Regions from separate parts of the Streptomyces sp. NPDC002754 genome, predicted to be linked through region 2. Evidence: riboswitches for the same ligand, from Rfam matches in the RefSeq annotation. Region 2 holds a riboswitch; the other holds the start of a gene.

The links. Region 2 has a riboswitch for cobalamin ahead of ACWD2L_RS21880 (ribonucleoside-diphosphate reductase subunit alpha). Riboswitches for the same ligand answer to the same signal wherever they lie in the genome.
Region 1: another riboswitch for cobalamin. It lies ahead of ACWD2L_RS12410 (cobalamin biosynthesis protein); the one in region 2 lies ahead of ACWD2L_RS21880 (ribonucleoside-diphosphate reductase subunit alpha).

Annotation. Positions count from the first base shown of each region.
Region 1 covers NZ_JBSFVM010000004.1:54,160-69,752, reverse strand. The annotation lists gene ACWD2L_RS12420 (putative cobaltochelatase) at 1-1,291, opposite strand, end outside; gene ACWD2L_RS12415 (cobyric acid synthase) at 1,425-2,960, opposite strand; gene ACWD2L_RS12410 (cobalamin biosynthesis protein) at 2,957-3,919, opposite strand; cobalamin riboswitch at 3,958-4,105, opposite strand; gene ACWD2L_RS12405 (hypothetical protein) at 4,191-4,412, opposite strand; gene ACWD2L_RS12400 (inorganic phosphate transporter) at 4,446-5,738, opposite strand; gene ACWD2L_RS12395 (lysozyme) at 5,942-6,691, opposite strand; gene ACWD2L_RS12390 (class II aldolase/adducin family protein) at 6,893-7,564, shown strand; gene ACWD2L_RS12385 (alpha/beta hydrolase) at 7,613-8,740, shown strand; gene ACWD2L_RS12380 (hypothetical protein) at 8,809-10,200, shown strand; gene ypfJ (KPN_02809 family neutral zinc metallopeptidase) at 10,219-11,106, opposite strand; gene ACWD2L_RS12370 (ABC-F family ATP-binding cassette domain-containing protein) at 11,330-12,928, shown strand; gene ACWD2L_RS12365 (helix-turn-helix domain-containing protein) at 13,323-13,544, shown strand; gene ACWD2L_RS12360 (enoyl-CoA hydratase/isomerase family protein) at 13,663-14,454, shown strand; gene ACWD2L_RS12355 (nucleopolyhedrovirus P10 family protein) at 14,582-15,331, opposite strand; gene ACWD2L_RS12350 (Asp23/Gls24 family envelope stress response protein) at 15,439-15,593, shown strand, end outside.
Region 2 covers NZ_JBSFVM010000010.1:128,086-143,678, forward strand. The annotation lists gene ACWD2L_RS21820 (alpha/beta hydrolase family protein) at 1-91, shown strand, start outside; gene sigR (RNA polymerase sigma factor SigR) at 336-1,010, shown strand; gene rsrA (mycothiol system anti-sigma-R factor) at 1,007-1,303, shown strand; gene ACWD2L_RS21835 (HD-GYP domain-containing protein) at 1,436-2,767, shown strand; gene ACWD2L_RS21840 (HD-GYP domain-containing protein) at 2,824-4,062, shown strand; gene ACWD2L_RS21845 (tetratricopeptide repeat protein) at 4,204-5,184, shown strand; gene def (peptide deformylase) at 5,258-5,917, shown strand; gene ACWD2L_RS21855 (terpene synthase family protein) at 6,210-7,355, shown strand; gene ACWD2L_RS21860 (cytochrome P450) at 7,352-8,737, shown strand; gene ACWD2L_RS21865 (GlxA family transcriptional regulator) at 8,755-9,717, opposite strand; gene ACWD2L_RS21870 (hypothetical protein) at 9,812-9,979, shown strand; gene ACWD2L_RS21875 (ribonucleotide-diphosphate reductase subunit beta) at 9,976-10,992, opposite strand; gene ACWD2L_RS21880 (ribonucleoside-diphosphate reductase subunit alpha) at 10,992-13,349, opposite strand; cobalamin riboswitch at 13,657-13,787, opposite strand; gene ACWD2L_RS21885 (GNAT family N-acetyltransferase) at 13,839-14,339, opposite strand; gene mctP (monocarboxylate uptake permease MctP) at 14,445-15,593, opposite strand, start outside.

The DNA.
Region 1 (15,593 bases), on a different contig from region 2:
AGGGCTCACCGGCCGCCACGGGCTTCTGCTCACGGGCTCCGCCACCGGCTGCCGGGGCGGCGGCGGGCTCCTCGGTCTCGGGGGAGTCCTCCCGGTTGTCACCGGCCGGGGCATCCTGCGGGTCCTGCGTTTCCTGCGGCGCGTCGTGAGGCCCGTCCTGCGGCGGCACACCACCACCGGGACCACCACCGTCGGGACCCCCGCCGGGCCCGTCCGGATCATCATCAGGGTCAGGGTCAGGGTCAGGGCCCGACTCCGGGTCCGGCTCCGGCTCGTCCTCGGGACCGAACTCGTCCAGCGTCTCGTCGAGCTTGTCCTCGTCGAGCCCCGGCGCGTCGAAGGGGTTCCGGCGCCTGCGGTGCGGGAGCGCGAGCAGCGCGGCCTGCCGCACGTCCTCCGCCAGCACGTCCTCACGCCCCGCCCAGGCGGCGAGCGCGGTGGCCGTGCGTGCCATCACGATGTCGGCGCGCATGCCGTCCACCTCGAAGGCCGCGCACGTCGCCGCGATCTGCGTCAACGCCCGGTCACCGAGCCGCACTTGGGGCAGCAGCTCACGCGCGGCGACGATCCGCTCCCGCACGTCGGCCTCTTCGTCGGCCCATGTGCCCGCGAACCCCTCGGGGTCGTCGTCATAGGCGAGCCGCCGCTTGACGACCGCCACCCGCTGCTCCGGCTCGCGCGACGCCGCAACCTCCACGGTCAGCCCGAACCGGTCGAGCAACTGCGGCCGCAGCTCGCCCTCTTCGGGGTTCATCGTCCCTACGAGAAGGAAACGCGCGGCATGCCGTACGGAGACACCCTCGCGCTCGACGTACGAGGCGCCCATGGCGGCGGCGTCGAGCAGCAGATCAACAAGGTGGTCATGCAGCAGATTGACTTCGTCCACATACAGAATCCCGCGATGCGCATCGGCGAGCAGCCCCGGCTCGAAGGCCTTCACGCCCTCGGAGAGCGCCCGCTCGATGTCGAGCGCGCCCACGAGCCGGTCCTCCGAGGCGCCGACCGGCAACTCGACCATCCGGGCGTCCCGTTGGTCGCCCGGGGCGTCGCCGTGCGGCCCGTCGGGACACCCCGGATCGGGCGCCGCCGGATCACACGAGAACCGGCACCCGGCGACGACGTCGACGCCCGGCATGAGCGCGGACAGCGCACGCACGGCGGTCGACTTGGCCGTCCCCTTCTCCCCCCGCACGAGCACACCCCCCACGGCGGGCGACACAGCATTCAACAACAACGCAAGCCGCAAATCGTCCTGCCCGACAACGGCAGTGAACGGAAAGGGAGTACTCATCGAAACCTGACCTCCACGATTAGGGGCGCGGGACTGTGCCTATATGCGGCTCCGCCGCGGGGCGCAATCTTTTGGGGGGCGAGGGGGCGCAGCCCCCAGGGACGGGACGGGAAGCGGCGGCGGGGGCGAAATCTCACGACGGCGCCCCGGGAGCCACAAACGGCAACCCCGCAGGGGCGCCCCCCTCAATCAACCGCCAGAGCGCACCCGTATCGGCATGCCGCTCAATCAAATCCCCCAGCCGATCAAGCTGCTCCTCCCGCAACGCCTCGAACGATGTATCCGCCGCCGGCACAAACCGCCTCCCGGCAGCCGCCGCCACCTCCCGCAAAAACGCCCGCCGAAACCCATCCGCCTCCAACGACCCATGCCAGTGCGTCCCCCACACGCCCTCGACCCGACACCCGTCCAAGAAGGCGTCTCCGCCCAGCACTTCGGCGACCCCGTGATGAATCTCGTACCCCTCGACGTACTCGCCGAGCGCCTCACCGGCCGGCCGCGCAAGCGTCTTCTCCGCCTCGAACCGCACACGTACGGGAAGCAGCCCGAGCCCATCGACGACCCCGGCCCGCGACTCCACCTCGTCCTCGATGGACTCGCCGAGCAACTGGAACCCGCCGCAGATACCGAGCACGGGCCGCCCCTCGGCCGCCCGCCGCCTCAAAGCCTCCGCAAGCCCTCGCTCCCGCAGCCACTCAAGCGCCCGCACCGTCCCACGTGTCCCCGGCACCACGACGAGGTCCGCGTCGACGAGCTCCTCGGCCCGGTCCACGAACCGCACCACGACACCCGGCTCGGCGGCCAACGCGTCCACATCGGTGAAGTTCGACATCAACGGCACCGCGCACACGGCGACCCGCAGCACGTCCTCGCCCACGGGCGGCGCCACGACGGACTCCCGTACGGCACCCCGAAGGGACACCCGAAGCCCGTCCTCCTCGTCGATGCCGAGGCCGTGCTGGAACGGCAGCACCCCGTAAGTGTCCCGCCCCGTAAGGGACTTGAGCATGTCGAGACCGGGCTCCAACAAGCTCACGTCACCCCGGAACTTGTTCACCAGATACCCGGCAAGAAGCTCCTGGTCCTCGGGAGCCAGCAGCGCGGTCGTCCCGAAGAACGAGGCGAAGACCCCACCCCGATCGATGTCGCCGACCACAAGCACCGGAAGCCGCGCGGCCCGCGCAAGCCCCATGTTCACGATGTCCGTCCGCCGCAGATTGATCTCCGCGGGCGAGCCCGCGCCCTCACAGATCACGGCGTCATGCGTGGCCCGCAGCTCCTCCAGACACCCGACCACGGTGTCGAGCAGCGCCGCCTGACGCCCCCCGTGATACCCCCGGGCACTCAACTCGCCGACAGGCTTGCCCATGAGCACGACCTGACTACTGCGATCGCTCCCCGGCTTGAGCAGCACCGGATTCATCAGCGCGCTCGGCTCCGCCCGCGCGGCCTGCGCCTGCATGGCCTGCGCCCGCCCGATCTCGGCACCCTCCCTGGTCACGAACGAGTTCAGGGACATGTTCTGCCCCTTGAACGGCGCGACCTTCACGCCCTGCCGCACCAGCCACCGGCAGATCCCGGCGGTGACGACACTCTTCCCGGCGTCGGAGGTCGTCCCGGCGACGAGCAGCCCGCCGCCTCGTCGAACACCGTCTCCACGCCCGCTCATCGCCGCACCCGCGCCCGTACCAGTCGCGCACCCACACAGACTCCCAACGCCAACAGAGACACCCGCCGTGACAGCCGCACGGCCCGATCCACATCACGTACCTCGACCGCACGCCCCGGCGCGTTCAGCACCGGCCGGTGCTCGACCCGCCCGCCGTACGCCAGGGTCCCGCCGAGCCGCACCCCGAGCGCGCCCGCGAAGGAGGACTCGACGACACCGGCGTTCGGGCTCGGATGCCGCCCGGCGTCCGCCCGCCACGCGTCCAGCGCCTCCCGGGGCCTGCCACCGGCGAGGACGGCGAGGACACCGGTCAGCCGGGCCCCCGGCCAGCCCGCCACGTCGTCGAGGCGGGCCGAGGCCCAGCCGAACCGCCGGTACTTCGCGGACTTGTGCCCGACCATCGCGTCGAGCGTGTTCACGGCGCGGAAGGCGACCAGGCCCGGCACTCCGCCGAGCGCGCCCCACACGAGCGCGCCCACGACCGCGTCGGAGGTGTTCTCGGCGACGGACTCGACGACACCGCGCGCGATCCCGTCGGCGTCGAGCCCCTGCGGATCACGGCCGCACAGCCGGGGCAGCAGCTCCCGCGCCAGCTCCACGTCTCCGGCATCGAGCGCGGACCCCACGCCGCGGGCCTCGCGGCCCAGCGAGGTGCCGCCGACGACGGCCCAGGTGGCGGCGGCCGTCAACGCGAGGGACGCGGCGGGGGAGCGGCGTACGACACGGGTCGCGGCGGCGGCGAGAGCGACGGCGCCTCCGGCACACACCACGGTGTGCAGGGCGCCCGCGCCACGGTGGTCACGCCACAGCCCGCGCTCGACGGCCCCGGCGGCGCGCCCGAATCCGGCGACGGGATGCCCACGGCGCGGATCGCCAAGAAGAAGGTCGGCGAAGATCCCGGCGGCGGCACCGCACGCATACACGCGCTCGCGCCGCCAGTTGCCGCGTGGGGCAAGCATGGCGGTAGGTGTCCTCACTCAGGGTGTCCACGCCCTGGTTCGACGAGACCGGCAGCGAGAGTTCCTGGCTCGCCCCTTCGAAGGAGGGGGCTCACAGTGGCGGGACCGCGCCGGATTCGCACCGGCTTCCTCAACTGCTGCCGTATATGGCGGGGGAAGTCCACCACGCTGCGAGTTGGCACGTCAACTTGCTGTTGAGGCGTACGCACGAAGGCGGGGCACGGGACGCCGAACGCCCCGCACCCCGCCCCCGAAGGGCCCTGATGTCGCCTCAGGCCACGATCAGATAGATCCCGTAGGCCACGGCCGCCGCGCACAGCGCGAAGCAGGCATACGCCCCTGATGTCGCGACCGCGGCCGAGCCACCGTCACGCGCCGCCGACTCCCGCTTGGAGAGGCCCACGATGCCGAGGGTGAACAGGCCGACGAGGGCCACGGTGACCACGAGAGAGACGCCGAACACGGAGCCGAGGGCCGCCCAGTCGATCTTCATTCCTGCCTGCTTCCTTCTGAGCTACAGCGCTGACTACAGCGTGGCGCCGGCGGGGCGCGCGGGATCGTTCACCGCTCCGGCCTTCGGCCGGTCGGTGATCTTCGCCTCGGACTCGGCCGACTCGACCGTGCCCGCGGGCGGCGGCGTGACCGAGGCGATCGCGGCGGTGACGACGCCCGGGGCTTCCTGCGCCTCCTGCGCTTCCTGCACGGGGGCGGCGTGCGGCTCGTCCGCCGTGACGTTGGTGTGGTCGACGGAGTTGCGACGCGAGAGCTTCCAAATGATCGCCGAGCCGGTCACGAGCAGCGCCGCGGTGAGGCCGATGCCCCACGCGCCCTGCTTGGTCAGGAACTCGGCGCCCGCGCCCACCAGGCCGGCGGCCGGCAGGGTCAGGCCCCACGCGATGAACATCCGGGTGGCGGTCGACCAGCGGACGACGCCGCCCTTGCGGCCGAGGCCCGCGCCCATCACACCGCCGGAGCAGACCTGCGTGGTGGAGAGCGAGAAACCCAGGTGCGAGGAGGCGAGGATCGCGGTCGCCGCACTGGTCTGCGCCGCGAAGCCCTGCTGCGGCGCGAGTTCGGTGAGGCCCTTGCCCATGGTGCGGATGATGCGCCAGCCGCCCAGGTACGTACCGAGGGCGATGGCCATACCGGCCGAGACGATGACCCACAGCGGCGGGTCGGCGTCGTGCCCGATGACGCCGCCGGTGATCAGCGCGAGGGTGATGATGCCCATCGTCTTCTGCGCGTCGTTCGTGCCGTGCGCGAGCGATACGAGCCCGGCGGAGGCGATCTGCCCGGCGCGGTACCCCTTCGCGGTCGCCTTCTGGTCCGTCTTCTTACTGATGCGGTACGTCAGGCGGGTGGCCAGCAACGAGGCGATACCGGCGACGAGCGGCGCGGCCACCGCGGGCAGCAGCACCTTGGTGACGACGGTCCCGCCGTTCACCGACGACCAGCCCATCGACATGACAGCGGCGCCGATGAGCCCGCCGAACAGCGCGTGCGACGAACTGGACGGCAGCCCGACCAGCCACGTCAGCAGATTCCAGAGGATGGCGCCCACCAGCGCCGCGAAGATGACCTCTGTCTTGAGGCCGTCCTCATTGATGATGCCGCCGGAGATGGTCTTCGCGACTTCGACGGAGAGGAACGCTCCGACGAGGTTCAGCACGGCGGACATGGCCACCGCCGCCTTCGGCTTGAGAGCGCCGGTCGAGATGGTCGTAGCCATCGCATTGGCGGTGTCGTGGAAACCGTTGGTGAAATCAAAAACCAGCGCGGTAACGATCACGATCGCAAGGAGCAGCGTGATGTGTTCCATTTACCCAGGCTTCGGTTGGACGTCAGTGGTTCTTGGAACGTAAAGAGCCCGAGTGAACGGAAGATGAACTGGGCCGGGCGCCCCGGTGACCTGATTCGGAGGGGTCTCGCTCCGCTTGCCTCGGGGCGGCGCCGCCGGTTCCGGTTCGAGGCGCCCTCGGCCCCGGAACCAGGGGCTCCGGGGCGCTTCGGACGGCCCTTCGACTAACCCCGCGCGAAGCGCTTGAGCTGGGTCATTGAGCCGTTGAAGAGATTCTGATCACCCGGGAGGCTGCCCTTGTCGTTGTACTGCCAGAACGTCCAGTAGGTCCAGCCCGCCGGGAGTGCGCCGGCGCTCCGGTCGTACCGGGCGAGCCACAACGCGTGGTTCGAGGCGAACGCCCCGCTGTTGCCGGTGCACTGCTTCCACCATCGCGCGTTGGTGTAGATGACGGGACGGCGTCCGGTCCTGCGTACGACCTCGTTGCTGAAGGACTTGACCCAGGACACCAGCGTCGACTTCCGCAGCCCGTAGCAGGGGTGCTTGCCCTTGCCGTACGGGTTGTACTCGATGTCGAGCGCGGGCGGCAGCGTCCAGCCGTCGCGCCGCCACGCCCCGCCGTTGCGCACGAAGTACGAGGCCTGTGTCTTCCCGGAGGACTTGTACGGCAGCGCGAAGTGGTAGGCGCCGCGGATGATGCCCGCGTTGCGGGCGCCCTTGTACTGCCGGGAGAAGTAGGGGTTGCGGTAGTTCGTCGACTCGGTCGCCTTGACGTAGGCGAACCGGGCGCCCTTGTTCTTCGCCTTCTGCCAGTTCACGTTCTTCTGGTGCGACGAGACGTCGTTCCCGCGTGGCTTGCCCGCGCCGTGGGCCGGCAGCTCCGCGAGCAGGGTGCCGCCGAGGGTCAGTGCGGCGACTGACGTGAGCGCGGCGGCGCGGTGGCGGCGTGGGGACGCTGTGCGGCTGAGAGCCATGATTACCCCCCGAAAGTGACGACGTGCATGACAAATCCCCAGGGAACTCCCAGAGATTAGCGGGAGATCATTAATTACCCGGCCAAGGTCGGCCAAATAACACATGAGTCTTATCAATCACCATATGGGGTATTCCGGAGGGTCGGGTTCCGTGCCGATCGCCACCTGTCACCACGTCAAACGGCTGACAGGATGCGCGCCATGACACAGCTTCAGGAACTCGGGGCGGCATGGCAGGACGTGGTGGCGACGGCCCGCCGGACAGTGGTCGACGGCCTGGTCGTCGGGACCTCGGGCAATGTCTCGGCGCGGGTCGGCGACACCGTGCTCGTGACCCCGACCGGCGTCCCGTACGAGGAACTCGGCCCGGACGATCTCGTCGCCGTGGGCCTCGACGGCGAGCGGCGGGCCGGCACCCTGAAGCCGACCAGCGAGCTCCCCATGCACCTCGCCGTCTACCGGCACACCGACGCCCGCGCCGTCGTGCACACCCACGCCGTGCACGCCACCGCGGTCTCCACGCTCGTGCCGGAACTCCCGCCCGTGCACTACATGACGGCGGCGCTCGGCGGCCCCGTCCGGGTCGCCCCTTATGCCACGTACGGAACCCGAGAGTTGGCCGAGAACATGCTGCTCGCGCTGGCCGACCGCACGGGATGTCTGCTCCAGAACCACGGAGCCCTCACTTACGGAAGCACCCTCGCCGCCGCCTACGACCGCACCGCCCAACTGGAGTGGATGTGCCGCCTGTGGCTCACCGCCCACTCGGTCCCCGGCCTGACCCCGTCGCTGCTGACCGGGGAGCAGCTGCGCGAGGTGGGGGAGCGGCTGAGCGGGTACGGGCAGCGGGGGTCGACCGAAACGTCACCCTGAATCGTCGTCCCACTGGCCGGGGCGGGCGCGGGCCCCGACACTGGACGGGTGCGCACCGCCAACGCGACGGCCGCTGCCGTCACCGCCGTCATAGGGGCCTCGGCCGCCGCCATCGCCGTGGGCCGGCTGGCCAGCGACGCCGCGCTCAAGGCGCCCGCAGGCCGCCCGCTGCCCACCGAGCCGAGACTCACCGTGCACGCCACCGCCGCGGGCCAGGTCACCCTGACCCGCGCCCTGGCCTCGCTGCGCCCCGGTACGTACGGGTTGCAGGGCGACGGGTACCACGCGGTGGTCGGACCGGTCGTCGAATCGGCCACGACCTCCGCCGACACCGTCGTACGCCGCCTGGAGCGGGTCACCCACGGCACCCTGGAACCCGGCGCCAAGGCCTGGCTCACGCCCCAGGTGCACATCGGTGACCCCAAGGCCGCGCTCGGCCTCGACCACGCGGACGTCGACGTGCCGGGTGAACTCGGCGCGCTGCCCGCCTGGTTCGTGCCCGGGACCCGGGACACGTGGGTGATCACCGTGCACGGCCTCGGCACCACCCGCGAACACCCCATGAACCTCATGGGGTTCCTGCACCACCACCAGTTCCCGGTGCTCGACCTCGCCTACCGCGGCGACCTCGGCGCGCCCCGCTCCCCGGACGGCCTCGGCCACCTCGGCGAGACGGAGTGGCGCGACCTCGACGCGGCGATCCGCTACGCCGTGCGGTACGGCGCCCGCGACGTCATCGTGCTCGGCTTCTCGACGGGCGCCGCGATGGCCCTGCACGCCGCCGCCCACTCGGCGCTGCGGGACCGCGTCAAGGGCCTGGTCCTGGACTCGCCGGTGCTCAGCTGGGAGACGACGCTGCGCGCCCTGGCCCGCGCCCGCCGCACCCCGGGCCCGCTGCTCCCGCTCGCGGTCCGCGCCGCTCAGGGGCGCACGGGCCTGAGCGGCGACCGCCTCGCGCAGGTCGCGGACCCCCGCGCCCTCAAGGTCCCCACGCTCCTGGTCCACGGCCCCGGCGACGAGGTCTCCCCGTGGGCGCTCTCCCGCCGCCTGGCGGACCGCCGCCCGGACCTGGTGACCCTCCACGAGGTGGACGAGGCCCCGCACAACGCGATGTGGAACGCGGACGCGAAGGGCTACGAGGAGGCGCTGAGAAGGTTCCTGACGCCGTTGATGTAGCCGTTGATGCAACGGCTCCGGCGGTCGCCCGTTTGGGAATTGGCGGGTCAACCGAGAGACTGCCCTTCGTGACGTCCCGTACCCCGCGCGACTCCCGGCTCCGACTCGTCAGCCCGCGCCGCCAGCCCCTGGCCGCCCCGACCCCGCGGCCGGTCGCCGCACGCCGTCCGGCACCCCGCCCACCGGAGGGCACGCCACCACCCGCCGAGCTCGCCCGCGCCGCGCGCCGCGACCTCGCCGCCGCCGTCCGCGTGGCCCGCTGGGCGGACACCAGGATCGGCCCCGGCAATGACATGGCGGCCCGCGACGGCAAGGGCACGCTCTCCGACGTGACCGCTCTGCGTGCCGCGGACGAGCTGGGGCTGACGGTCGATCAGGTCCGTGCGGACTGGGACACGGCCCGCCTCGCGGGACTCGTCGAGGTGCACGGAGCCAGTGCCCGGCCCGGCTGGCGGCTGCGTGCCTGGGACCGCGACGACACTGCCGTGCTGCGCGGCTGGGTCGCCCTGTTCGACGCCTGGTCGCTGGTCCACCCGGCGCCCGACGACCTGGGCCCCGCCGCGGTGGCCGAGGTCGTCGAGGCGGTGCCGCAGTTGCTGAGCTTCCTGCAGCTGATGGCGGACCGGGTCGCCGCGGCCCAGCTCCTGGACCTCCTCGACCAGCGCGTCACGGAACTGCGCACGGAACGCTGCGAAATCCCCTTCGGGCCCCAGCCGGAACCGACCTCTCCGCAGGACACCCCGCTCCTTCCGCTGCTTGAGTGGTCCCTGAGCGGTCTCGCCGCCGTGGGCGCGCTCACGTACGACGACGGGCACGCCGCGCTCACCCCGCTGGGCAGCTGGGCGGTGTGGGTCAAGCTGGAGCAGATCTGCGTCGCCGCCCAGTCCCCGGCCGGGAACATCGAGGTGTCCGCCGAGGACATGCTGCGCGGCTGCGCGCGGCTGCGCCCGAAGGCGGCGCGCGACGAGTACCGGGCCTGGCTCGCCGCCCGCGACATCGGCACCGCCGTCACCGACCTCCTCGACGCCGCCCGCGGCGAGGACGCCCTGCTGCGTGGCCTCGCCTTCGAGGCGCTGCGGGTCGTCGGCGCCCCCGCCGAGCCCGAGGTCCGCCGCGCCGCCGGCGACCCGCATCTGCGCCCCTACGCCCTGCTGTGGCTCGCCGAGTACGAGGGCGCCGACCCCGAGGACGTGCACACGGTGCTCAGCCGGGAGGAGGCGACGTGGCTGTGGGTGGACACCGCCGCGGCGGTCGCCGACCACGGCGAAGCTCCCCTCCTCGTACGGCACTTGGAGGCCGCGGTGCAGCCGACGGTGCCGGCGCTGATCGAGGAGGTGCGCGCGGTCGGGCACCCGCGCACGGTGCAGGTGCTCGTCGCGCTCGCGGCCGCGCACCCCGACCCGGCCCTCGCGAAGGCGGTCCGCAGGGCGGCCTTTCAGGTGCACACGGGCGGGGCGTAGGACGTCAGCGGCCCGTGCTCACCGGAAGGTGTTGCACTGGGCCATGTCGCCGCTCTCGAATCCCCGGTAGAACCACTGCTGGCGCTGCGCGGCCGAGCCGTGTGTCCACGTTTCCGGCGTCACCCGGCCCTGGTACCGCTCCTGGATCCGGTCGTCGCCGACCGCCGCCGCGGCGTCCAGGCCGTCGCGGATGTCCGCGTCGGTCAGGCTCGTGATCAGCGGCCTGCCGGTGGACTCGGTGGGCGTGCGCGTCGCGTGCCGCGCCCATACGCCCCCGTAGCAGTCCGCCTGCAGCTCGACCTTCACCGCGTTGCTGTTCTCGCCCGTACGCCCGTCCTGGGAGCGGGTCAGGGTGCCCATCAGGTTCTGCACGTGGTGTCCGTACTCGTGCGCCACGACGTACGCCTGCGCGAAGGGTCCGCCGCTCGAACCGAACTTCGTCCGCAGCTCGTCGAAGAAGCCGAGGTCGAGATAGACCCGCCGGTCGCCGGGGCAGTAGAAGGGGCCGACCGAAGAGGTCGCCGAGCCGCACGCGGTGGCGACCTGGTTGGTGAAGAACACCGTCGAGGCGGGCGTGTACGTGGCGCTTCTGCGCCCGAACTCCGCGCTCCAGAAATCCTGCACGCTGTTGACCACCGCGACCGTCCGGCAGTCCTGCCTGCTGTTCGCGTCCGAGCCCGTGCGGCACTGCTCCTGGACCTGCGCCTCGCTGGACATCTGCGCGGCCGGGGCACCGGTGGTCCCGTCGGAGAGCCCGAACTGGTCCGTGCCGAAGAGCAGCCCGAGGACGAGCGCGATGACCCCCGCGAAACCGCCCCCCATGGCCGCTCTCCCACCGGGAAGCCGGCTGCCGCGCACGTCCTGGACCTCGGAGGTGTCCAGACGCGCGTCGTCGTCGAACTGCATGCGCACCGCCTTCTCGCCGGTAATCGACCCCCTCATCCTGGTACGCCCCTGGTCAGCGGCGCCGGATCCGAGGGCCGAACGGGGGACGGGGCACGCCTGGGAAAAGCGTTTGCACGGCACCGGTAAACTGGTTCGTATGACGTTCCTTCTCTGGGTGCATTAGCGGCGCTGATTGGCCCCCGCCCTGTCAACCAGCCGTTAATCCTGTCCTGGAGTACTTCCCTTGATCACCGCATCCGGCATCGAACTGCGCGCGGGCGCGCGCATGCTCATCGAGAACGCCAACTTTCGTATCGCCAAGGGCGACCGCATCGGCCTGGTCGGCCGTAACGGAGCGGGCAAGACGACCCTCACGAAGTGCCTGGCCGGCGAGGGCATCCCGGCCGGCGGCACCATCAGCCGCTCCGGCGAGGTCGGCTACCTCCCGCAGGACCCGCGCACCGGCGACCTCGACGTGCTGGCCCGCGACCGCATCCTCTCGGCGCGCGGTCTGGACACCCTGATCCGCAAGATGCGCGAGAACGAGCAGCGCATCGCGACCGGCTCGGGCGCCACACAGGCCAAGGCCCTGCGGCAGTACGAGCGCCAGGAGACGGAGTTCCTCACCAAGGGCGGGTACGCCGCCGAGGCCGAGGCCGCCACCATCGCCGCCGCGCTGAACCTCCCCGACCGTGTGCTGGGCCAGCCCCTGCACACGCTCTCCGGCGGTCAGCGGCGCCGTATCGAGCTGGCCCGCATCCTCTTCTCGGACGCGGACACGTTGCTCCTCGACGAGCCCACGAACCACCTGGACGCGGACTCGATCGTCTGGCTGCGCGACTACCTCAAGACGTACAGCGGCGGCTTCATCGTGATCTCCCACGATGTCGAGCTGATGGAGACGGTCGTCAACAAGGTCTTCTACCTGGACGCCAACCGCTCCCAGATCGACGTCTACAACATGGGCTGGAAGCTTTACCAGCAGCAGCGCGAGGACGACGAGAAGCGCCGCAAGCGCGAGCGGCAGAACGCCGAGAAGAAGGCCTCCACGCTGCACGCGCAGGCCGACAAGATGCGCGCCAAGGCCACCAAGACGGTCGCCGCGCAGAACATGGCCAAGCGCGCCGACAAGCTCCTCGCCGGCCTCGAAGAGGTCCGCCAGTCCGACAAGGTCGCCAAGCTGCGCTTCCCCGAGCCCTCACCGTGCGGCAAGACGCCGCTCATGGCCGAGGGTCTGTCGAAGTCGTACGGCTCCCTGGAGATCTTCACGGACGTCGACCTGGCCATCGACAAGGGCTCGCGCGTCGTCATCCTCGGCCTCAACGGCGCGGGCAAGACGACCCTGCTCAAGCTCCTCGGCGGCGCGGAGAAGCCCGACACGGGGCAGGTCATCGAGGGCCACGGCCTCAAGCTCGGCTACTACGCGCAGGAGCACGAGACCCTCGACCCGGAGCGCACGGTCCTGGAGAACATGCGCTCCGCGGCCCCCGACCTGGACCTGATCCAGGTGCGCAAGACGCTCGGCTCGTTCCTGTTCTCGGGCGACGACGTCGACAAGCCGGCCGGGGTCCTCTCCGGCGGCGAGAAGACCCGCCTGGCGCTCGCCACGCTCGTCGTGTCGTCCGCGAACGTGCTGCTCCTCGACGAGCCCACGAACAACCTCGACCCGGCCAGCCGCGAGGAGATCCTCGGCGCGCTGCGCACCTACAAGGGCGCCGTCGTCCTCGTCACGCACGACGAGGGCGCGGTGGACGCCCTGCAGCCGGAGCGGATCATTCTGCTTCCGGACGGAATCGAGGACCTGTGGGGCCAGACGTACGCGGATCTCGTGGCACTCGCATGATCCATCCGGTGATCGGCTCGGTGATCCACTGGGTGGTCGACTCGGCGGTCACCGGCTGATCCATTGAATGATCCACTCCATCTGGATCATTCGGCCGATCCGTGATCCTTCATCTGGGTGAGATCGCCTCGTACCCAGGTGTGTCGTGCACGGAATTCGGGGCCGCGTCGTCCATGGCGCCCTTGCGGCGCCTGGGCCGTGGCTGACCTGCCACTTCTTTCGCGGAGGCGTTTTTCAGGGCCTCGAAACCTCGCCGGAATTCCGGATTCCACTCGTGTGGATCCCTGTCGCGCCCGCAATTGGGGGTCCATGGACCTTGCCGAATGGGTGGCCAGGAAGCCCGCAAGGGGTGATCATGGGAAATCCAGAGCGCACTTCCCACGAGGAGGCACGGGTGGCCGAGACTCTGAAGAAGGGCAGCCGGGTAACCGGCGCCGCGCGCGACAAGCTCGCGGCAGACCTGAAGAAAAAGTACGACTCCGGTGCGAGCATTCGGGCATTGGCCGAGGAGACCGGCCGCTCGTATGGGTTCGTGCATCGGATGCTGAGTGAATCCGGGGTCACGCTGCGGGGTCGCGGCGGGGCCACGCGAGGCAAGAAGGCCACGTCGGCCTGACCCTCGCAGGGTTCGTTCGGCTCACTGGGCTCCAACTGACCACCCGGTCGGTCCGCTGTCCGGCCGGGTGGTTACTGTGCAGTCACTTACGTACGGCTGCGCAGACCCGGAGGCCCAGATGAACCTGCCCGCACCGCTGCTCGACAAGGACGGCGTCCGGCTCACCGTCGACGATGCGATCGCCACGGTCAGCCTGACCAACCCGGACAAGCGCAACGTCCAGAGCCCCGCTCTGTGGCGGGCGTTGTGCGAGGCCGGGCGTACCCTGCCGGGGTCCGTGCGGGTCGTCGTGGTGCGCGGTGAGGGCAAGTCATTCTCCGCGGGCCTCGACCGTCGGGCCTTCACGCCCGAGGGCTTCGACGGCGAGCCGTCCTTCCTCGACCTGGCGCGCGGCGACGACGACGTCCTCGACGCGACGATCGCCGAGTACCAGGACGCGTTCACCTGGCTGCGGCGCAGCGACATCCTGTCCGTCGCCGCGGTACAGGGGCATGCCATCGGGGCCGGGTTCCAGCTCGCCCTCTCCTGCGATCTGCGCGTCGTCGCCGACGACGTGCAGTTCTCCATGCGCGAGACCAGCCTCGGCCTGGTGCCGGACCTGACGGGCACGCATCCGCTCGTCTCGCTGGTCGGCTACGCGCGCGCCCTCGAAATCTGCGTCACCGGGCGCTACGTCCACGCGGACGAGGCCGTACGCAGCGGCCTGGCCAACGTGTCGGTCCCCGCGGGCGAGCTCGCGGACGCGACGCAGGACCTGGTCGCGGCCCTCGTCGCCGCGCCCCGCGACGCCGTCATCGAGACGAAGGCCCTGCTCCAGGGTGCGGCCGACCGCACCCTTGACGCCCAGCGCACGGCAGAGCGAGCATCCCAGTCCCGCCGCCTCCGCGCCCTGGCGGGCATCGGCGACTGACGCCCGTCAGCGTTTCATTCCAGCCCGCCCGCCGTTTCATTCCAGCCCGTCCGGCGTTTGAGGACAGGGGGTCTGGGGGCGTAGCCCCCAGAGACGGGAAGGGAAGGGAAGGGGCGGCGGGGGCGAGCTACGCCGTGATCTCCGTGACCAGCACCGCGACGGTGGGCCCGTCCGGCAGGGCCTTGGCCACCGCCCGGCGGACCGCCCCGGTCACCTCGATGGGTCGAACGCCCACCGCCACCGCCACCTCCACCCGCACATGCCGCCGCGGCAACGCCCCCTCACCGGCCCGCTCCTCAATGTGGACCGCACGACCCAGCCCCCCGAGCGCCCCGGTCAACCGCGCCACCCCCGGCACCGCGAGGGCGGCCTCGGCGGCACGCCCCGCGTCCCCGGAGGAGGCCGGCTTCGAGTCGCCGGGCCCCGGTGGCTCCTCGAGGGAACCGGTATCCCGATCCCCATCCGCGTCCGCCACCCGATCGGCCTCATCGAGCAGCGCCGTGACCTGAAGGTCGACCTCCGACACCACCAGCCCGACCCACTCCGCCGCCCCGGCAAGCGCCTCCCTCAGCCGATCGGCGGCAACCGGCAACGGTTCGTCCGCCGTCGCCGCACACTCCGCCGTGAGCCGCAACGGCCCCGCCGGCAGCGCGCTCGGCGGGGCCGGCACCGCGGGCTCCGCCGCCGTGTCGGGGTCGGCGAGACCGAGCCGCAGCGCACCGAGACGTACCCCGCTCAGCCCTTGAACCGCACGGCGCAGCGCCTGCGCCGCCGCCGGCTCCGCGAGCCACGCGCCGTCCTGCGGACCGCCGAGCGGCAGCAGTCTGCCGAGCCCCAGCTGCGTACGCACTGCCTCTGTCCATCGATCAGCCGTCATTGCCCCAGGCTGCCCCATACCGAGCGCGCCTTCCTGTTGCTGGACCTAATGTGGGCAAAAGAAGGCAGCACACCACCGAGATCCCACCTCACCGAGGGGACGGCCCGATGAGTGACACCGCGCAGAAGCCGGGCGAGACGCCCGGTTCGGCCGCAGCCAGGACCAATGTGACCAAGCGGGCCGGCGGCGACCCCGCCGGCCGTGGGCGGACGACCATCGCCGACGGCGTCGTCGAGAAGATCGCGGGCCTCGCGGCACGCGA
Region 2 (15,593 bases):
CGCCGTCCCGAAGCGTGCGGACATCACCCAGGACGAGGCCCTCGCCGTCATCACCGACGCCGTCACGAAGTGGACCGGATCACTCGTCTAGTCGCCGGGAATGTTGAGGGCGGGACGACTGTTGTGGTGACTGTCGGTGCACAGTGATCGTACGAGAGGAAGTCCGCCGCATGGGTTCAGTCGCTTGCCCCAGCCGTGCCACCACTCCTGACCTGGAGTGGAGCGTGCTGAGCGCGGCCAAGACCGCTCCTATTCGGGCGGCGGGCGGACCGGATCGTCGTCTATCCTCCGATTCGAGCGGGGTCTCGTTTGTCCCCGCTACGTCGCTTGAGGAGGTGGGTCCGGTCACAGGGACCGACGCAGGGACCGAGCACGGCCAGGCGGACGAGCGCCCGGAGCCGGCGGAGACTACCGCCGAGCGCAATGCCCGCTTCGAGCGGGACGCGCTGGAATTTCTCGACCAGATGTATTCGGCGGCCCTGCGCATGACGCGCAACCCGGCCGACGCCGAGGACCTGGTGCAGGAGACGTATGCCAAGGCGTACGCGTCCTTCCACCAGTTCCGCGAGGGGACCAACCTCAAGGCGTGGCTGTACCGGATCCTGACGAACACTTTCATCAACTCGTACCGCAAGAAGCAGCGCGAGCCCCAGCGCAGTGCCGCCGAGGAGATCGAGGACTGGCAGCTGGCCCGCGCCGAGTCGCACATGTCGACCGGTCTGCGCTCCGCCGAGTCGCAGGCGCTCGACCACCTGCCCGACTCGGACGTGAAGCGGGCCCTGCAGGCGATCCCCGAGGAATTCCGCATCGCGGTCTATCTCGCGGACGTAGAGGGCTTTGCGTACAAGGAGATCGCGGACATCATGGGAACACCCATCGGTACGGTGATGTCCCGGCTGCACCGTGGCCGTCGCCAGCTGCGCGGCATGCTCGAGGACTATGCCCGTGACCGCGGGCTCGTCCCGGCCGGTGCCGGTCAGGCGAACGAAGCGAAAGGCTCGGGCTCATGAGCTGCGGAGAGCCGCACGAAACGGACTGCAGTGAAGTTCTCGATCATCTCTACGAGTTTCTCGATCATGAGATGCCGGACAGTGACTGCACCAAGTTCGAGGTGCACTTCGAGGAGTGCTCCCCGTGCCTGGAGAAGTACGGCCTGGAGCAGGCCGTGAAGAAGCTGGTGAAGCGGTGCTGCGGTCATGACGACGTGCCCACCGATCTGCGGGCCAAGGTCATGGGGCGGATCGAAGTGATCCGCTCCGGCCAGGCCACGCCCGAAGAGGGCATGGGCAACCCGCTCGCCTGAGCCGAGCTGCTTGTTCACCCGATCGTGCGAATCCGGGGCCCCCGGCCCCGGCAATCCCCGCGATGCCGCGCGAGCGCCCTCCCGCGCGTCCTATCCTCCCTGAACTGAACGCCTTGGGGAGGGAGTTGGGGCATGCGGTCGGTTCCGCCTGTGGCCCGTGCGTATGTGCTCCTGACCGCCGGTTTCGCCGTGGTCTGCGCCGCCCCCGCGTTCTCCGCCGCCACGTCGTGGCCCGGCGTCGCGCTGCTCGCGCTCCTCTACGCGGGGTGTGAGCAGCTCGGCCGCTGCCGGCTGGTCGGGCGGCGCGCGCCCAAGGGGATGGGCACCTTCTTTCCCGTGCTGCTCGCCGGGGCGTTTCTGCTGCCGCCGGCCGCCGCCGCGCTCGTCGCCCTGCCCGGTGCCCTGCTCGCCTCCGTCGAGCGGCGGCCCGCGTGGCTGCGCAAGGTGTGGCGCGCGGCCCAACTCGCCCTCGCCACCTGGGCCGCGGCGCGGGTCTTCGGCGCGCTCGGCGGGCCCGAGGCGGTCGCCGACCCCCGGTTCCCTTACGCGCTCGTGCCCGGAGGCGCCGCCGTCCTCGCGTTCTGCGCCGCGCTCACCGTGCTCGACGGGGGCGTGCTCGCCACCGCGGAGCGGGTTCCGCTGCGCGGCGCCTGGCGCGGGCTCTTCCTGCGGATGCTCGCGCCGGTGGCCGCGCACGGGCTCGCCGGGCTCGTGATGGCGACCATGTGGACCAGTTCGTACGGTCCGCTCGCCGCGCTGCTCGTGCTCCTGCCGATGTACATCTCCTGCTGGGTGTTCGCCCAGTACCAGCGGGAGTGGTCCGCCCACCAGGCGACGATCCGGGCGCTCGTGCAGGCCGTCGACATCAAGGACGGATACACGCGCGGGCACAGCGAGCGGGTCGGGCAGGCCTCGATGATGATCGCCCGCGAACTCGGGATGGTGGGGGAGCGGGTGGAGGCCCTGCGGTTCGCCGGGATCCTGCACGACGTGGGGAAACTCGGCGTGCCCACGCGGTTGTTGCGGAAGGACGGGCCACTGACACCCGAGGAGCGCGAGGTCATCCAGCTGCATCCCGAGTACGGGCACGAGATGGTGCGGGGAATCGCGTTCCTGGGCGAGGCGCGGGCGGCGATCCTGCACCACCATGAGCGGCTCGACGGGAGCGGGTACCCGTACGGGCTCGCGGGGGCGCAGATTCCGGAGTTCGCGCGCGTGGTGGCGGTCGCGGACGCCTTCGACGCGATGACCTCCACGCGTACGTACGCGCGGGCGCGTCCCGTGACGGTCGCGATGGCGGAGCTGGAGCGGTGCGCGGGTTCGCATTTCGATCCGGTGATGGTGGGGGCGTTGGTGCGGGTGCTTCAGCGGGACGGGTGGCATCCCGTGGTCACGGCGGACGAGGCGGTGGTGCCCCCGGCCCGCACGGAAGGCGTTGCCGCGCCGGGGGCGGCCTCCCTGTGACGGGGACGGAGCCGGAGCGCCGCGCCGAAACGGGCGGCGTGCCCAAGGCGGGCCGGATGTCCGGGGTGCTGGTGATGGTGTTCGGGGTCGCCGTGGCGGTCGCCGCCGTGGCGCTCGGGGACACCGTCTGGCACGGCGTCGTCGAGCGGGGGAACGCACTGGCGTTCGGGGTCCTCGTCGCCGTGGGGGAGCTGGCCCGGTGGGGCGGCGCCGAGGACCGGGAGGCCGCGCCGCTCGGGGCCGCGGGGGCGCTCGCGTACGCGTTGCTCGGAGAGGTCGCGGGGCGGCCCACGCACCATGGCGCGCTACAGGTCGTCGCGATCGTCGTCGCGGGCACGCTCGTCGGCTGCATACCGCATGTGGCGCGCGGCAAGGGCGCCTCGCTCGACCACGTGACGCGGCGCGTGCTCACCGTCGCCTTCGCCGCCGTCTGCTTCCAACCGCTCTACAACGAAGGCGTGTTGACGGAGTGGCCAGGGGACGGCGCGTACTACGCGCTGTTGCTCGTCGGGCTGCTTGTGCTCACCGCGCTGTGCGATGCCGTGCTCGCCGCCACCATGGCGCACGCCAGGACGCGCTGGCCGTTCGGCCCGCTGCTGCGCGACGAACTGCGGGCGATGCTCGGGATCGGATCGGCCGTGTGCGCGACCGGGGCCGTCATGGCGCTCGCCGTCGCCGTCGCCGGGCTGTGGGCGCTGCCGCTGATCAGCCTGCCGCTGCTCCTCACCCAGCTGGCGTTCCGCCGGTACTCCGTCGTCAAGGCCACATACCGGCAGACCATCACCTCACTGGCCCGTGCCACCGAGATCGCCGGCTACACCCCGCACGGGCACGCCCGCCGGGTCGCCGCGCTCAGCCGGGCCGTCGGCCGCGACCTGGGGCTCTCGCAGCCGGACCTGTCGGTCCTCGAGTACGCGGCGCTGATGCACGACATCGGGCAGCTCTCGCTCGTCGACCCGGTGACCGAGGGCGCCACCGCCGCGCTGCCGCCCGCCCAGCAGCGCCGGATAGCCCTGCTCGGCGGCGCCGTCGTCCGCCAGACCGGGGTCGACACCCAGGTGGCCGTGGTGGTCGAGCGGCAGGCAGACCCGTACCGCGAGCAGCCGCTCACCGCCCGGATTGTGCGGACAGCGAACGCGTACGACGAGATGGCGAGGGAACAGGGACCTCAGGGGCCGCTCAGGGCCCTGGAAAGCCTCCGTCTGGCCACGGGGCGCGACTACCAGCCGGAGGTCGTCGAAGCGCTGGCCAGGGTGGTCGCGAGCCCCGGTCTGAGCCTAGGGTCGGTTGGGTAACCCATGGGTAATGAGCGGTCGTCCGAACGTACGTGGTTGGATGCGAAGCAACCCAGAAAACGCAGAACAGGCAAGGCACGCGGAACACGCAGAGACTCAGAGTCCGGGGGCCCAGGCCTCGAGTATCGGCAGGCGGGAATCGTGAGGATCTTCGGCAAGGGACGGCACCGGCCCTCCGCCTCCTGGCGGCAGGCCACGGATCGCGCGTTCACGCTGATCGGCGACGGCCGGTACGAGGACGCGGGAGCGCTGCTCACGCGGGCCGCCGACCTGGAGCCCTGGCTGTCCGAATCCTGGTTCAACCTCGCGCTGCTGCACAAGTTCCGGCACGACTGGGAGCAGGCCCGCTCGACCGGCCTGCGGGCCGTCGCCCTGCTCGAGAAGGAGGGCGGGGCACCGGACTGGTGGAACGTGGGCATCGCCGCCACCGCCCTGCAGGACTGGCCGCTCGCGCGCAGGGCCTGGCAGGCGTACGGGCTGAAGGTGCCGGGCGGCGTCGCCGCTGCCGGTGAGCCGACCGGGATGGACCTCGGGAGCGCCGCCGTGCGGCTCTCGCCCGAGGGCGAGGCGGAGGTCGTGTGGGGGCGCAGGCTCGACCCCGCGCGCATCGAGCTGCTCTCCATCCCGCTGCCGTCGTCCGGGCGGCGCTGGGGCGAGGTCGTGCTGCACGACGGAGTCCCGCACGGCGAGCGGACCACGGCGTCCGGGAACTCGTACCCGGTCTTCGACGAGATCGAGCTGTGGGCGCCCTCGCCGGTCCCCACCTGGGTGGTCCTCCTTGAGGCCGCCACCGAGGACGACCGGGACGCGCTGGAGCGGCTGGCCGCCGACGCGGGCTACGCCGCCGAGGACTGGTCGTCCTCCGTCCGGCTGCTCTGCCGGACGTGCTCGGAGTCGCGGATGCCGTCCGACGAGGGGGACGGCACGCACGTCGATCCGCACGACCACAGCGAGCCGGGCCATCCGGGGCCGCTGGGGCATCGGACCGACGGGCAGTTGTGGGTGCCGGAGCGGGAGTGCGGGGTGGCCGCGCCCGCCTCGCTGGTGCGGGGGTTGCTCGACGGGTGGGTCGCGGATTCGCCGGACTCGCGTGACTGGCGGGACCTCGAAGAGGTGTGCTGAGCGGCGCGGCCGGGCCCCCGTACCCTGTTAACCAGCATTCTCACCCCGTTTCCCAGGAAGGCTTACGCCCGTCATGGCTCAGCAGGACACCGATCAGCGACACGCAACGGGCGAGGCCGTGCTCCCCGTCGACGACGAGGGATTCGTCGTCGACACCGAGGACTGCGAGGCGCGGGAGGCCGCGTACCGCGAGCGCGGCGCGTCGCGGCCGATCACTGTCGTCGGGAACCCGGTGCTGCACACGGAGTGCAAGGACGTCACCGCGTTCGACGACGAGCTGGCGAAGCTCGTCGACGACATGTTCGCGAGCCAGCACACCGCCGAGGGCGTGGGCCTCGCCGCCAACCAGGTCGGCGTCGACCTGAAGGTCTTCGTGTACGACTGCCCGGACGACGACGGCGTGCGGCACACCGGCGTCGTCTGCAACCCGGTCCTGCGCGAGCTGCCTGCCGAGCAGCGGCGCCTCGACGACTCCAACGAGGGCTGCCTGTCCGTGCCGACGGCGTACGCCGAACTCGCGCGCCCCGACTACGCGGTGGTCGACGGCCAGGACGAGAAGGGCAACCCGATCACCGTGCGCGGCACCGGCTACTTCGCGCGCTGCCTGCAGCACGAGACGGACCACCTGTACGGGTACCTGTACATCGACCGGCTGTCGAAGCGGGAGCGCAAGGGCGCGTTGAAGCAGATGGAGGAGGGGACGCCGCGTTACCCGGTGGTCCCCAACGTCTGAGCAACTGTGGTTTCCCCTTGAGGGAGTTGAGGCGTCATGCGGCGCCCGGTACGGAAGTGACCTCCGGCCGGGCGCCGTTCGCATGTGCGGGCAGAGGCATGCGGCCCGGCCGCGTACCGCCCGAATCCGGTCATGGCACGTGAAGAATCAGGAAGTGCGGGGTAGTGAGGGGAGCAAATCTGTTCCCACGGCGGTCAGTTATGGTGCTGAATAGAAAGCGCGGGGTTACACGACGGCGCGCGACCGGCACAGCGGGAGGCGCGCGCTGCAGGCCACAGAGAGGGGTTACTACGTGCCTGCTTTCTCACATACGTCGGTTCCGACGGCTGTGGCACTTCCGGTGGTCGAGGATGGGTTTCCTCGCCGACTGCACCCGTATTGGCCAAAGCTCCAAGGGAGGACCAGGTCCTGGCTCCTCGAAATGGGGCTCATGCCACCCGACAAGGTGGCCAAGTACGCCGACGACCTGTGTTATTCGGACCTCGTCGCGGGCTACTACCTCGGCGCCCCCGACGAACTGCTCGCGACGATCAGCGACTACAGCGCGTGGTTCTTCGCCTGGGACGACCGGCACGACCGCGACGTGATCCACGGTCGCGCGGACAACTGGCGGCGGCTCGTCGCCCAGTTGCACGCGGCGACCGAGGCGCCCGAACTCCACCTGGGCCACAGGGATCCGCTGGTCGCGGGGTTCGCCGACTGCCTCCAGCGGTTCTACGGCTCACTGAGCCACACCTGGAACCTCCGGTTCGCCCGGCATTTCCACCCGGTGATCGACGCGTACGACCAGGAGTTCAGGAACCGGACGACGGGGACCGTGCCCGACGTCGACGCGTACATAGAGTTGCGCAGGCAGACCTTCGCGCACTGGATTTGGATAGACCTGCTCGAGGCGACGGCGCAGTACGAACTCCCCGCGTGGGTGCGCAAAACACCCGCGTTCATGCGTGCGGCGCTTGCCGTCCAGGACTTCTCTGCCTGGTACAACGACCTTTGTTCGCTCCCCAAGGAACTCGCAGGAAAAGAATTACACAACCTCGGGATAAGCCTCATCGAGCACGAGGGACTTTCCGTCGTCCAAGCCGCCGCGGAAGTGCGTAGCCGAGTCCTCGGATGCGTCGACGATTTCCTTGCGGCGGAAATCGAGGTCGGGAACATCGCGGACGGCGTCGAGACGCTCGGAGAAAAAGGAAAAGACCTCTCCGTGGCCATGAGGTCATGTCTGGAGAACATGCGGAACTGGTTCAGTTCCGTCTACTGGTTCCACCACGAATCGGGCCGCTATCAGGTCGACGACTGGGAGGACCGCAGCAACCCGCCGTACGTCAGTGACGAGCCGGTCGGCGCCGACACCGCGCCCGGCGCGGCTCGCGTCCCGAGGCAGGCCCCCCACCGGATCCCCGAGGGGGTCCACGAACAGGCAGGTGAGTGCGCATGACCGTGGAATCCACGCTGCCGCCCCCGGCGCCCGGCCAGGCGGGAGCGTCGCTGCCGCCGCTCGCACCCGGCGGCGCGCCGCTGCTCGGCCACGCCCCCCAGATGCTCCGCGACCCACTGGCGTTCCTCACCCGGCTGCGGGACGGCGGCGACGTGGTCCGGCTGCGGCTCGGCCCCAAGACGGTCTTCGCGGTCTGCGACCCCGTGCTGGTCGAGAAGCTGCTCAAGAGCCCGGACTTCCTCATAGGCGGCGCCATGTGGGACGCGCTCGAGGTGCTCCTCGGCGAGGGCGTGGCGAGCAGCAACGGGCAGAAGCACCGGCGCCAGCGCCGCGCCATCCAGCCTGCGTTCCGGGCCGAGCGGATGGCCGACTACGCGTCGCTGATGGCGGAGGAGGCGCAGGCCGCGGCCGACCGCTGGCAGGACGGGCAGACCGTCGACATCAACGCCGAGATGTTCCGCCTCGCGGCCCGGATCACGGCCCGCGCCATGCTGCACATCGACGCGGAGGACGACCGCTCGGACCGCCTCGGCGAGACCATGGGCACGGTCTTCGCCGGTATGTACCGGCGGATGATCCTCTCCTTCGGGCCGCTGTACCGGCTGCCCCTGCCGGCCAATCGGCGCTTCGAGCGGGCCATGGCCGAATTGCACCGCATGGTCGACGAGATCATCGTCGAGCGAAGGGCCCAGGCGGCCGAAGGAATCGACACAGGGGACCTTCTCGCGGCATTGCTCGACGCACACGACGATGACGGCGAAGCGGTCACCGACCAAGAGATCCACGATCAGGTTCTCGCCCTCCTGTTGGCCGGTGGCGAGAATGTCTCCAAGACGCTGGCATGGACGCTCGGACTCCTCGCCGAACACCCGGACCACGAAAGCCGGTTGTACGAAGAGGTTGAATCGGCTACCGGTGGCGACAGGCAGGTGGCTTTTGGTGACATCGGGAAACTCGCATATATGCGGAACCTTCTCAACGAGTCGATGCGCATTCGCCCCAGCGTGTGGATATTCACGCGCGTTTCGGCGGTCGATACGGTGCTCGGTGGGTATCGCATTCCGGCCGGGACGGACATCGTCTACAGCCCGTACGCGATGCAGCACGACCCGCGCTCGTTCGACGACGTGAACGTCTTTGACCCCGACCGCTGGCTGCCGGAGCGCGTCACGGACGTGGCGAACGTGGCGCACCAGCCGTTCGGCACCGGCAACCGCAAGTGCCCCGGCGATCACTTCAGCATGGTCGAACTCGCCCTGATACTGGGCACATTGGTGTCCCGGTGGCGGTTCGAAGAGGTCCCCGGGACGAACGCGACGGCGAAACTGGGGATCACCATCGGCCCCAAGAACGGGAATCTGCGGGTGAAGGCCCGCGGCTGACCGTCCGTCACCAGGGCCTAGGAGGCGAGCCTCACCCGGAACGTCCTCCGGAAGGCGTTGGGCGTCGTGCCCAGCGCCTTCATGAACTGATGGCGCATCGCCGCCGCGTTGCCGAACCCGGCGCGCGCGGCGATCGCGTCCACCGTCTCGTCCGTACGCTCCAGCAACTCCTGGGCGAACAGCACCCGTTGGCGCAGCAGCCAGCGGTACGGCGTCGTGCCCGTCTCCTGCTGGAAGCGCCGGGCGAAGGTGCGCGGCGACATGTGGGCCCGCGCCGCGAGCTCCTCCACGGTGACCGGCTCGTCCAGGTGCCGCTCCATCCAGGACAGCACCTCGCCCACCGTGTCGCAGCGCGTCGTCGGCAGCGGGCGCTCCACGAACTGGGCCTGCCCGCCGTCCCGGTGCGGCGGTACGACCATGCGGCGGGCGATCGTGTTCGCGACCTCGGCGCCGTGCTCGGTCCGCACGATGTGCAGGCAGGCGTCGATGCCCGCGGCCGTCCCGGCGGAGGTGATGACCGGGCCCTCGTCGACGTACAGCACATCCGGGTCGACGCGGGTGCGCGGGAAGCGGACGGCGAGCTCGCGCTCGTAGCGCCAGTGCACCGCGCAGCGGCGTCCGTCGAGGAGGCCGGCCTCACCGAGCACGAACACGCCCGCGCAGAGGCTGAGCACGCGCGCGCCCCGGTCGACCGCCTCTCGCAGCGCGTCGAGCAGCTCCGGCGGGTACTCGCCGAACCGCCGCCCCGCCGAGGGGATCGTGATGAGGTCGGCCTCCGCGAGCCGTTCGAGGCCGTGCGGGGTGGAGATCGTCATGCCGGGTACGTGCGTGGTGAGCGAGGGGCCCTCGGCGGAGGCGACCGCGAAGTCGTACACGGGCAGCCCGGCGTCGCTCCGGTCGAGGCCGAACACCTCGCAGACGACGCCGAGTTCAAAGGGATGCACGCCGTCCAGCAGCACGGCGGCCACGTTTTTCAGCATGCCTGTCAGTGTGCCGCATACGTGGCAGTTATTCGAGGGTTGCTGGCGGTCCTGCCACTGCCGCGCGAGCGCGGCCCGGCGGAGAGTGGAGGACATGAACACAGCGATGAACTACCTCGCCGTCCTCTTCGTCTTCCTCCTCCTGGCGTCCCCTTCCCTGTACGGCATGGCCCACGACCGCCGCATCGACCGCCAGCTCCGCGAGGCGCGGCGGAACGCCGAACAGCCGCCCCGCCACGCCGAGTTCACCGAAGCGGCCTAGAACTCCTCGTCGAACCCGACCGAGCCCTCGACTGCCACCTGGTACGCCGAGGGGCGGCGCTCGAAGAAGTTGGTCAACTCCTGGACGCCCTGGAGTTCCATGAAGGAGAAGGGGTTCTCCGAGCCGTAGACCGGCGCGAAGCCGAGGCGCTGGAGGCGCTGGTCGGCGACGCACTCCAGGTACTGGCGCATCGACTCGGTGTTCATACCGGGCAGCCCCTCGCCGCAGAGGTCGCGGCCGAACTGCAGCTCGGCGTCGACCGCCTCGCGCAACATGTCGGTGACCTGCTGCTCCAACTCGTCGTCGAAGAGCCCGGGCTCCTCCTTTCGGACCGTGTCGACCACGTCGAACGCGAAGGACATGTGCATCGTTTCGTCTCGAAAGACCCAATTCGTCCCGGTCGCCAGCCCGTGCAGCAGCCCGCGCGAGCGGAACCAGTAGACGTACGCGAACGCCCCGTAGAAGAACAGGCCCTCGATGCACGCCGCGAAGCAGATGAGGTTGAGGAGGAAGCGGCGGCGGTCCGCCTTGGACTCCAGGCGGTCCATCTTCTCGACCGAGTCCATCCAGCGGAAGCAGAATTCCGCCTTCTCGCGGATCGAGGGGATGTTCTCCACCGCCGCGAACGCCGCCGTCCGGTCCTCCGGGTCGGGGAGGTAGGTGTCGAGCAGCGTCAAGTAGAACTGGACGTGCACGGCCTCCTCGAACAGCTGGCGGGACAAGTACAGGCGTGCCTCGGGGGAGTTGATGTGCTTGTAGAGCGTGAGGACGAGGTTGTTCGACACGATCGAGTCACCCGTCGCGAAGAACGCGACCAGGCGGCCGATCATGTGCTGCTCACCGGGCGACAGCTTCGCGAGGTCGGCGACGTCCGAGTGGAGGTCGACCTCCTCCACCGTCCACGTGTTCTTGATGGCGTCGCGGTAGCGCTCGTAGAAGTCCGGGTAGCGCATGGGGCGCAGGGTCAGTTCGAAGCCCGGGTCGAGCAGGTTCTTTTCGGGAGAGGTGGACATCACTGGCAGGCCTCGCAGGACTCGGGGTTTTCCAGGGAGCAGGCGACCGCGTCCGGCTCCGGCGTCGCGGTCTGCGCGGGGACGGTGCTGTTGCCCGCCGCCCGCGCGATGCGCGTCGCGGGGCGCGAGCGCAGGTAGTACGTGGTCTTCAGGCCCGACTTCCAGGCGTACGCGTACATCGAGGAGAGCTTGCCGATGGTCGGCGTCTCCAGGAAGAGGTTGAGGGACTGGGCCTGGTCGAGGTACGGGGTGCGTGCCGCGGCCATGTCGATGAGGCCGCGCTGCGGGATCTCCCAGGCCGTGCGGTAGAGGGCGCGGAGTTCCTCCGGGACCCAGGTGAAGCCCTGCACCGAGCCGTTGGCCTCGCGCAGCGCCTCGCGGGTCCTGGCGTCCCAGACACCGAGCGCCTTCAGTTCCTCGATGAGGTACGAGTTGATCTGGAGGAACTCGCCCGACAGCGTCTCCCGCTTGAAGAGGTTGGAGACCTGCGGCTCGATGCACTCGTAGACGCCGGCGATGGAGGCGATGGTGGCCGTCGGCGCGATGGCGAGGAGGAGGGAGTTGCGCATGCCGACGGAGGCGATGCGCTCGCGCAGTGCCGCCCAGCGCTCCGGCCAGGTGGGCTCGACGCCGTAGTGGTCGGGGTGCAGCACGCCGCGTGCGGTGCGGGTCTTCTCCCAGGCGGGAAGGGGGCCGTTGCGCTCGGCCAGGTCGGCCGACGCCTCGTACGCCGCGAGCATGATGCGTTCCGCGATGCGGGTGGAGAGGGCCTTGGCCTCGGCCGAGTCGAAGGGCAGGCGGAGCTTGAAGAAGACGTCCTGGAGGCCCATCGCGCCCAGGCCCACCGGTCGCCAGCGGGAGTTGGAGCGGCCCGCCTGGTCGGTCGGGTAGAAGTTGATGTCGACGACGCGGTCGAGGAAGGTGACGGCCGTGTGGACGGTGTCGTCGAGGCGCTGCCAGTCGATGTCGCCGGTCTTCGTGTCGACGAAGGAGCCGAGGTTGACCGAGCCCAGGTTGCAGACGGCCGTCTCCCCGTCGTCCGTCACCTCGAGGATCTCCGTGCAGAGGTTGGAGGAGTGGACCGTGTGGCCTGGCTCGGCCGTCTGGTTGGCGGTGCGGTTGGCGGCGTCCTTGAAGGTCAGCCAGCCGTTGCCGGTCTGCGCGAGGGTGCGCATCATGCGGCCGTACAGGTCCCGGGCGGGGATGGTCTTCTGGGCCAGCCCGCGGGTTTCGGCGTCTCGGTACGCGGCGTCGAACTCCTCGCCCCACAGGTCGACGAGCTCGGGCACGTCGGCCGGCGAGAACAGCGACCACGGCTGGTCCGCGTTCACGCGGCGCATGAACTCGTCCGGGATCCAGTGCGCGAGGTTGAGGTTGTGGGTGCGGCGCGCGTCCTCGCCGGTGTTGTCGCGCAGTTCCAGGAACTCCTCGACGTCGGAGTGCCAGGTCTCCAGGTAGACCGCGGCGGCGCCCTTGCGGCGGCCGCCCTGGTTCACGGCGGCGACGGAGGCGTCGAGCGTCTTCAGGAACGGGACGATGCCGTTGGAGTGCCCGTTCGTGCCGCGGATCAGTGAACCGCGGCTGCGGATGCGGGAGTACGAGAGGCCGATGCCGCCTGCGTGCTTCGAGAGGCGGGCGACCTGGTGGTACCGGTCGTAGATCGAGTCGAGCTCGTCGAGCGGGGAGTCGAGGAGGTAGCAGCTCGACATCTGGGGGTGGCGGGTGCCGGAGTTGAAGAGGGTGGGGGAGGAGGGCAGGTAGTCGAGGCGGCTCATGAGGCCGTAGAGGGCGGCCACTTCGTCGAGCGCGCGGGTGGAGTCGTCCTCGGCGAGGCCCGCGGCCACGCGCAGCATGAAGTGCTGCGGCGTCTCGATGACGGAGCGCGTGATCGGGTGGCGCAGCAGGTAGCGGCTGTGCAGGGTGCGCAGGCCGAAGTAGCCGAAGCGGTCGTCGCCCGCGACGTCGATGAGCGCGTCGAGGCGCGCGGCGTGCCCCTGTACGAATGCGGCCGTGCGGTCCGCGATCAGGCCCTCGCGGTGGCCGACGGCGACCGACTCGGTGAAGCTCGTGACGCCCTGTGAGGCGGCCTCCGCGGCGATGGAGCGGGTGAGCAGGCGGGCGGCGAGCCGGGAGTAGGCGGGGTCCTCGGAGATCAGTCCGGCGGCGGCCTCGGTGGCGAGATCGCGCAGCTCCGCTTCATCGGCCCGCGCCGAACGGCCGCGCAGCGCGGCGGCGGCGATCCGGCCGGGGTCGGCGTCGGGGAGGTCGGCGGTCAGCTCGGTCAGGGTGCGCAGGAGTGCGGCACCCGGGCCGTCCTGGGGGGTGGCTGAGACCGGTTCGGCGGGCGCGATGGTCACGTGGAGGCTCTCCCTCGCTCGGGCGGGGCCTTTCGGCACACTCGCGTCGTCGCCCGAAGGGCGGCCCCGCGGTGTCTGGTGCGTGCGATCGCAAGGCGCCGGACGGGCCTCGTAGCGGAGCTACTAGGTCTGTCCGGCAACGCCGCGAGCGTGCGTGCCAGACGCCGCGGGGCAGACGCGAGTGTGCCGAAAGGCCCCGCGGGCCTGCGGGGAGGAGGTGGCAGCGCGGGCCGCGCACGCGCAGGGCGGGCCCTCGTCCACCGGCCCTTTCCGCGAGGCCCGGACGTCTTCGACGCCCGGGCCGGTCGGCTCGGGCGTGCCGTCGACAGGTCATCGGACTCACGCGGGCGTTTTTGTACGCCTACGCACACCGTTGCGGGACAGTTCCGGATTCGCACCGGATTCCCCTGTGGTGACAGCGAGAGTGAGCATACATGTTGTGTCGGGCTTTCGCTTCAGCCCCATATGTTGTGTCGGCCGACCGAACCGTCAGTCTGCCGCCAGCTTCAACTCGTACGCCCGCAGCGTCACTTCCGGGATCGGCGACCAGTCGCGGTCCGGGATCCGGGTGAAGCCGAGGCGCTCGTAGAGGCGGTGGGAGGCGGTGGCGAGCGGCTGCGTGCACAGCACCACCGCCGACTTCCCGGCTGACCGGGCCCGGTCGATCACGGCCCGCACGAGCGCCTCGCCGACGCCCTTCCCGCGCGCCTCCACGTCGACGGCCAGCATCCGGAACTCGGCCTCCGAGGGGCGCGCGAGGTCCGCGTACGGGTGGTCGTGCGTGGGGACGTAGGTGACGCCGCCGAGGACGCGGCCGTCGGGGTCCTCGGCGACGAGCACTTCGGCCTGACCGGCGCGTTTCTCGACGTCGCGCAGTTCTGCGGCGTACCAGTCGTCCTCGCCGAACGCGAGGAGGCCGCTGCCCAGGTAGGCGCGGGCGCTCAACTCGCCCAGTACGGCGTATTCATCGGGGCGCACTGTTCTGATCACGACGCCATGGTTACGCGACCCCGGGCCGTGGCCGCAACGCTTTCCGGAAAATGTGTCGGGCCCCTCCGAAGCGGAGGGGCCCGACACACGTACGGAAGGGCGTGCTTAGTGACCAGCGCCCGCGCCGACCGTCGGCAGGTCGCGCTTGACGCCCTTGTCGCCGGCGTCGGCCGTGTAGTCCTCGGCGGTCGTCTCGTCGACGCCGTCCGGGGCGTTGACCGCCTTGAGGACGAAGGTCAGGACGACGGTGACGACGATGTTGAGGACGAACGCCGTGAAGCCGATGTAGCCGATCTCGCCGATGCCGGGGATCTCCGCCGACGAGCCGCCGAAGTGCTTCTGCGTCGGCGACGCGACACCCCACGCGGCGAGCGTGCCGTAGACCATGCCGACGGCCCAGCCGGCGAGCAGCGCCCAGCGGTGGAACCAGCGCGTGAACAGGCCGCCGACCAGGGCCGGGAAGGTCTGCAGGATCCAGATGCCGCCGAGCAGCTGGAAGTTGATGGCGACCGTCTTGTCCATGGTCAGGACGAAGACGAGCGCGCCGACCTTCACGAGCAGCGAGACCAGCTTGGAGACCTTGGTCTCCTGCGCGGGCGTCGCGTCCGGCTTGATGAAGTCCTTGTAGATGTTGCGCGTGAACAGGTTCGCGGCGGCGATGGACATGATGGCCGCGGGGACCAGCGCGCCGATGCCGATGGCCGCGAACGCGACGCCCGTGAACCAGTCGGGGAACATGTCCTCGAACAGCTGCGGAATCGCCAACTGCCCGTTCTGCACCTTGATTCCGGCCGCGATCGCCATGAACCCGAGCAGCGCGAGCAGGCCCAGCATCAGCGAGTACAGCGGCAGGATCGTGGTGTTGCGACGGATCACGTTGCGGCTCTTGGACGAGAGCGTCGCCGTGATCGAGTGCGGGTACATGAACAGCGCCAGGGCGGACCCGATGGCGAGCGTCGCGTACGTCCAGGTGCCCGAGGAGCCCGGCGCGAGCCCGGCGACCGGTTTGCCCGCCGCGTCGTTCGCGGCGTCGAACTTGTCGTTCGCCGCGGCGAAGATGTGCTCGAAGCCGCCCAGCTTGATCGGGATGTAGATGATGGCGACCGCGATCACGAGGTAGATCAGGCCGTCCTTGACGAACGCGATCAGCGCGGGCGCCCGCAGGCCCGAGGAGTACGTGTACGCGGCCAGCACGCCGAAGGCGATCAGCAGCGGCAGGTCCTTGACGAACCAGTTGGTGCCCTCACCCCCACC